2 regions of the Psychrobacillus sp. genome follow, and region 2 is predicted to be linked to the other one. Evidence: a T-box and tRNA genes for the amino acid it is inferred to sense, from the RefSeq annotation. Region 2 holds a T-box; the other holds one or more tRNA genes.
What was found. A T-box is a leader RNA that pairs with one kind of tRNA and senses whether it is charged. The one in region 2 lies ahead of alaS (alanine--tRNA ligase), so its partner is inferred to be a tRNA-Ala.

Region 1 (3,430 bases), on a different contig from region 2:
CCGCCTTTATCAAAAGTGATCAATACTGGCTCCATATCGTTTTCATTGGATTCAGAAATAAGCCAGTGAAGCTTGTACTTTTTTTCTTCATCTATGTAAACAGTTTGCTCCTCTTCTTGGAAAACCACCTTAGTTCTACTATGTTCATCATCAAAGAAATCCTTAGGCTTACAACCTAAAACATTTAAAATAGAAAAAAGTGTCTCAATGGAGGGAGAATTTAGATCTCTTTCCAGCTGGGATATGAAACCCTTGCTTAAGTCTGTTCTCTCGCCTAGTTCTTCCTGTGTTAGACCTTTTTTCAGTCTTAGCTGTTTAATTTTTCTACCAATTTGCATGTAATTACGCTCCTTCTCTTTTGTAAAATAAAGAGCTTTTCCATAAAACAAAGTTTATTTTAACATAACTTTAAGTTTACTTTAACAACTTTTTAAAGATAATACAAAAAAATTTTTTTCCAACTATTAGATGCAACTATCTCTTTGTTGCATAGACTGAATATGGATGAAGGATAAAGGAGAGATATGGATGAATTTGAGAGAGGAGTTACCGGAGTTTCCTATTACAACTAAATGGTTAAACGGCTCATGGACAAAGGGACAGTTATTAGGTACAAAGCCTTTGCTTGTCTATTTTTGGTCTGTTAGCTGTGATGCCTGTAAGGTTGCTCCACCATTAATAAATAAATGGAAAGAGAAGTATGAAAATCAGTTTAATGTCATTGCTATTCATATGCCTAGGTCTCCTGAAGATGCGAGTAAAAGTTTAGTGAAATCAACAGCTTCTGCAGCAGGAATTTTCGACTCTATTTGTCTAGATCATGATTTGGTGCTATCTGAAATGTTCCAGTGTAAGCTTGTACCAAATTTTTATTTGTTTGATAAAAAAGGCCGACTGAGACACAGACAGGCTGGCGAGAGAGGACTGCAAATGTTGGAAAAGCGACTTGTCCTCTTGGTAAAAGAAATCTAAATTTTTTATAATAAGCATGGGTTAAAAAAATGATGTAAATCTAGATAGCAGTAGAACCACTGTTGTGTTAAACTAATGGCAATTAGTTCTAGGAGGCGCAGCTATGCAGAAGGAATTTGTTGTTATTGGTTTAGGTCGTTTTGGTGGAAGTATCGTCAAAGAGTTAATGGAGCAAGGCGCCGATGTTATGGCCATTGATAAGGTACAAGAAAGAGTTGATGAATTTGCCTCCATAGCAACCCAAGCAGTGATTGCGGATACGACAGACGAAGCAGTCTTAAAATCGCTTGGAATTAGAAACTTCGAACATGTTATTGTTGCAATAGGAGACGATATTCAATCTAGTATTCTTACAACGCTTATGCTAAAAGAAATAGGTGTAAAGAAAATTACAGTAAAAGCTCAAAATGATTATCATGAGAAGGTATTGCGTAAAATTGGAGCCGACCAAGTAGTCCATCCGGAGCGGGACATGGGGATACGGATTGCTCATAACATCCTGTCCAACAATGTTTTAGATTATTTGGAGCTTTCCGACGAGCATTCGATTATGGAAATCAAAGTAAATGAAAAAATTGCGGGCTTCTCTATAGTAGACTTGGATATTCGAGCTAGATATGGCATCAATATAGTTGCCGTAAAGAGGGGAAAAGAAATTATAGTATCACCCCAGGCACAGGATAAGATGCAGCTGAATGATGTTTTAATCATCATAGGAGCAGATGTGGATATTAATCGATTCGAAAAGAAGGTTCTATCTTAAATGAAAAATGATGGCAGGGAGTTATTGCTTAAGGGGAAAACTATTAATCACCTTGTCTTAAACTTAGGCTATCTAAACCCCTGAAATTTACGGTTACAATAAATTTTATGTAATTTGCAAAGAGGGGTTGCTTTCCTGTTTTTATAACTTACAATATTACTAGATAATAAACATGGGGCATTAGCTCAGTTGGGAGAGCACAACACTGGCAGTGTTGGGGTCAGGGGTTCAAGTCCCCTATGTTCCATCATTTTGTTTACGATAAAGTAAGTAACTTAGCGAGTAGGTATCGTTTACCTACTCGCTTTTATTTATGGTAATTTCTTTTGAATTACTTTTGTAACCAGTGTTTTACCGAAAATCAATTCTACTTTATTGTATAAAAGCATTTCAATTTTTGTATTCTCTATTAATTATTCGTGTTTACTATAAAAAAATTATAAAAAATGACTGCAATCAAGCACGAAAACTTCGTGGATGATTGCAGTCGAAGATATTTAGTAGAAAGCTACTAGATTAGTTATACTATTTACACTTCCATAATGATTGGTAAAATCATTGGACGGCGCTTAGTTTTTTCATATAAATAAGGGCTTAGAACATCTGTAATTTCATTTTTCAATTCTGACCATTCTATTGCTTTGTCTTGAATGGTAAATCTTAAATGTTTATTTAGCATTTGCTGTGCTTCATTAATCATTGTGCCAGATTCACGCATATAGACGAAACCTCTAGAAATAATATCAGGACCAGAAACAATTTTCTTTCTTTCCATGTCAGCACTTACAACTACTATTACTAAGCCTTCTTCAGAAAGAATTCTACGATCTCTTAATACGATATTACCTATATCCCCAATACCACTACCATCGATATAAACATCTCCTGATGGTATGCGACCAGCTACATGTGCTTCATTAGAACTTAAAGCTAAAACTTGTCCATTTTCCATAATGAATGTGTTTTCAATAGGAACATCACAATCTGCTGCTAACTCAGTATGAATTTTTAACATACGGAATTCTCCGTGGATTGGCATAAAGAATTTAGGCTTCATTAAACGTAGCATAAGCTTTTGTTCTTCTTGAGAGCCATGCCCAGAAGTATGGACATTGTTCAAGGAACCATGAATAACTTCTGCACCCGCACGGAATAACAGATTAATCGTTCTATTAACGCTTGCTCTGTTACCTGGGATAGGAGAAGAAGAAAATACTACAGTATCTCCTGGTTGAATCTGAATTTGTCGGTGAGTACCATTAGCAATTCGTGAAAGAGCCGCCATTGGTTCCCCTTGACTACCTGTACAAAGGATTAAGACTTCGTTAGCAGGTAATCGGTTTAATGCGCTTGTATCAATGAACATTTCCTTAGGGGCTGTAATATAGCCTAGCTCTCGTCCAATTGTAATATTGTTGTCCATGCTTCTTCCGAAAACAGCAATTTTGCGATTATGATGAATCGCAGCGTCTATTACTTGTTGAAGTCTATGGATATTCGAAGCAAAGGTTGCAAAAATAATACGACCATTTACTTTACGGAAAATGGAATCCATACTTTCTCCAACTTTGCGTTCGGACATTGTGAAGTTAGGAACTTCAGCATTAGTACTATCTGAAAGAAGACAAAGAACGCCATCACGACCGATTTCTGCCATTTTCGTTAAGTTTGCAGGTTCGCCGACAGGAGTAAAGT
Region 2 (3,430 bases):
CTAAAGTAGTAGAACAAGTGTTAAAGGCGGCATTGTCTAAAGGTCAATCCATTCGAGAGATCCAAGTGCTAGCTCCTATGTATAGAGGGCCTGCTGGAATAGATGCGTTAAATAAAATGATTCAAGAGATGGTCAATCCGAATACCGATGGAACACGTAAGGAAATGACCTTTGGAGATACAATTTATCGAATAGGAGATAAAGTACTCCAGCTAGTAAATCAACCGGAAAGTAACGTTTTTAATGGCGATATGGGGGAAGTTGTTGCTATTTTTAGAGCCAATGAAACGGTTGAGAAGAAAGAGATGCTTGTTGTCTCTTTTGATGGCAATGAAGTTACCTATGAAAAGAATGATCTAAATCAAATTACTCTAGCGTATTGTTGCTCCGTTCATAAATCACAGGGTAGTGAGTTCCAAACAGTCATTATGCCTGTTACTAGAAGCTATATGAAAATGCTTAGACGTAACTTGCTTTACACGGGAATTACTCGTGCTAAAAATTTCTTAATACTTTGTGGAGATCCAGAGGTATTTAAATTTGGCGTTGAACGAACAGATGACTTGCAGCGTTTAACTACATTGAAAGAACGTTTATCAGATGAAGAAAAAGAAGAAAAAGAAGAAATAGAGACAAAATCTACATCATCTGACTCTGCAGAAAAAAGTCGTACTGAAGAGACGTTGTCTGTTGAGGCTGATGAAGTGGACTCAACATATTTGTCAGCAGATAATTATCATTTAATCGATCCTCTCATAGGCATGAAGGGGATTACCCCATATGTGTTCTTAGATACAGATTGACATAGTACAAATTGTTAATTATAATCAAAATTGCATATAAAAACATGATGACGGAGAAAGTACTGTTGTTACCTGAAGAGAGAAGGGTTCCTTTGGCTGAAAGAATCCCCAGCGTATAACAATTAGGAAAGCTACTCCTGAGTGCAGCTAATACCTGCCGTAAATCTGCGTTAAGGATTCTTAAGAGACATAATAGGTTGTATTCTATTATGTAACTAGGGTGGTACCGCGAAATAATAGCTTTCGTCCCTTTTTGGGATGAAGGCTTTTTTTATTTTATTTTGCATAGCGTCAAATCTTTTGTTAAAGAGGAATAATTTTATTAGGAGGAATGAAAAAATGAAACATTTAACTGGTGCACAAATTAGACAAATGTATTTAGACTTTTTTATAGAAAAAGGTCACTCACAAGAACCATCGGCGCCACTTGTACCGATTAATGATGCTTCACTTCTTTGGATCAATAGTGGAGTTGCAACGTTAAAAAAATATTTTGATGGACGTGTAATTCCAGAAAATCCAAGAATCACAAATGCACAAAAATCTATTCGTACTAATGATATTGAAAATGTAGGAAAGACAGCTAGACATCATACGTTCTTTGAAATGCTAGGAAACTTCTCAATCGGTGAATATTTTAAAAAAGAGGCAATTCATTGGGCTTGGGAGTTTTTGACTGATGAAAAGTGGATGGGCTTTGAACCTGAAAAGTTATCTATTACCATTCATCCAGAAGATGAAGAGGCATATGTGATTTGGAAGGATGAAATAGGTATTCCAGAAGAGCGTATTATTCGTTTGGAAGGAAACTTCTGGGATATTGGAGAAGGACCGAGTGGACCTAACTCAGAAATTTTCTATGACCGTGGTGAAACCTATGGCAATGATGTATTTGATCCAGAACTTTATCCAGGTGGAGAAAATGATCGATATTTAGAAATATGGAACTTAGTTTTCTCTGAGTTTAACCATAATCCAGATCACACGTATACACCGTTGCCAAAGCAAAACATCGATACCGGAATGGGCTTGGAGCGTATGGCTAGTGTCGTACAAAATGTTCCAACTAACTTTGATACAGACCTATTCATGCCTATTATCGAGCAAACTGAAACAATTGCTGGTAAGAAGTATCGCCAAAACAAGGAAAATGACGTAGCTTTCAAAGTAATTGCTGACCATATTCGTACCGTTGCTTTTGCTATTGGAGATGGTGCTTTACCTTCCAATGAAGGACGTGGCTACGTACTTAGAAGACTTCTTCGCAGAGCAGTCCGTTTTGCAAAACAACTAGGTATCGATCAGCCATTTTTATTTGAGCTTGTACCTGTAGTAGGGGAAATCATGAAGGATTTCTATCCAGAAGTTACAGAGAAAAAAGACTTCATCATGCGTGTTATTAAAACAGAGGAAGAACGATTCCATGAAACACTACATGACGGGCTTAGCATTTTAGAAAAAGTAATTGAGGAGCAACGTTCAAAAGGTGAATCATTTATACCTGGAACAATTACTTTTACACTTTATGACACATACGGTTTCCCGATTGAGTTAACAGAGGAATATGCAGAAGAAGCAAATATGACAGTTGATCATGAGGGCTTTAAAGCTGAAATGGAAGCTCAACGTTCTAGAGCACGTGCTGCTCGTCAGAATGTAGATTCTATGCAGGTACAATCTGCTGTTTTTAGTAACTTACAAGATGAAAGTGAGTTTGTTGGCTACGATACGTTAAGTGTCACTACAAAGGTTACCTCTATTGTACTTGGGCAAGAATTAGTTAATTCTGCACAAGAAGGCGATGAAGTGAAAATTATTTTAACCCAGACACCTTTCTATGCGGAAAGTGGGGGCCAAATAGCAGATCATGGAACAATTGAAAATGATAATTTCCGTGGGTTTGTAAAGGATGTTCAAAAAGCTCCAAATGGTCAAAATCTACACACTGTTATTATTGAGTCTGGAGAAATGACAGTTGGGGCTGACATAGTAGCTACAGTAGATCAAACATTAAGAGGTCATACTATAAAGAATCACTCGGCAACACATATCCTACATCAAGCTTTAAAAGACGTTCTAGGAACACATGTAAACCAAGCAGGCTCATATGTTGGACCAGATCGCCTACGCTTTGACTTTTCTCATTTTGGGCAAGTAACGAAAGAAGAGTTAGAAACAATCGAGCGTATAGTTAATGAAAAGGTGTGGGATAATATTCCGGTAGTAACTGGATATCACAATATTGAAGAGCCAAAAAATATGGGTGCCATGGCTCTTTTCGGAGAAAAATATGGAGATATTGTGAGAGTAGTTCAAATGGGAGCTTATTCATTAGAGCTTTGCGGTGGAGTGCATGTGAAAAACACTTCTGAGATAGGTTACTTTAAAATTCTTTCTGAAGGCGGTATCGGTGCAGGAACACGTCGTATTGAAGCAGTTACTGGAAAAGGTGCATTTGAGGTTATTAAAGAGGAAGAATTGCTTCTTACGGAAGCTGCTTCACTAGTAAAAGCTCAACCAAAGGATTTAGTTATGAAGGTTTCTCAATTATTAAGTGAATTGAAAAACATACAAAGAGAAAATGAATCATTATCTGCTAAAATCGCTAATAGTCAGGCATCTTCCGT

Region 1: it encodes a tRNA-Ala, which carries the amino acid that the T-box ahead of alaS (alanine--tRNA ligase) is inferred to sense. The anticodon was not compared.

The regions. Positions count from the first base shown of each region.
Region 1 is NZ_JBAEAP010000600.1:2,898-6,327, reverse strand. Features, by position in the region: gene AC06OU_RS17045 (helix-turn-helix domain-containing protein) at 1-338, opposite strand, end outside; gene AC06OU_RS17040 (TlpA family protein disulfide reductase) at 529-972, shown strand; gene AC06OU_RS17035 (potassium channel family protein) at 1,076-1,735, shown strand; tRNA gene AC06OU_RS17030 (tRNA-Ala) at 1,910-1,982, shown strand; gene rnjA (ribonuclease J1) at 2,265-3,430, opposite strand, start outside.
Region 2 is NZ_JBAEAP010000524.1:290-3,719, forward strand. Features, by position in the region: partial or broken gene AC06OU_RS14810 (AAA family ATPase) at 1-803, shown strand, start outside; T-box leader at 842-1,057, shown strand; gene alaS (alanine--tRNA ligase) at 1,143-3,430, shown strand, end outside.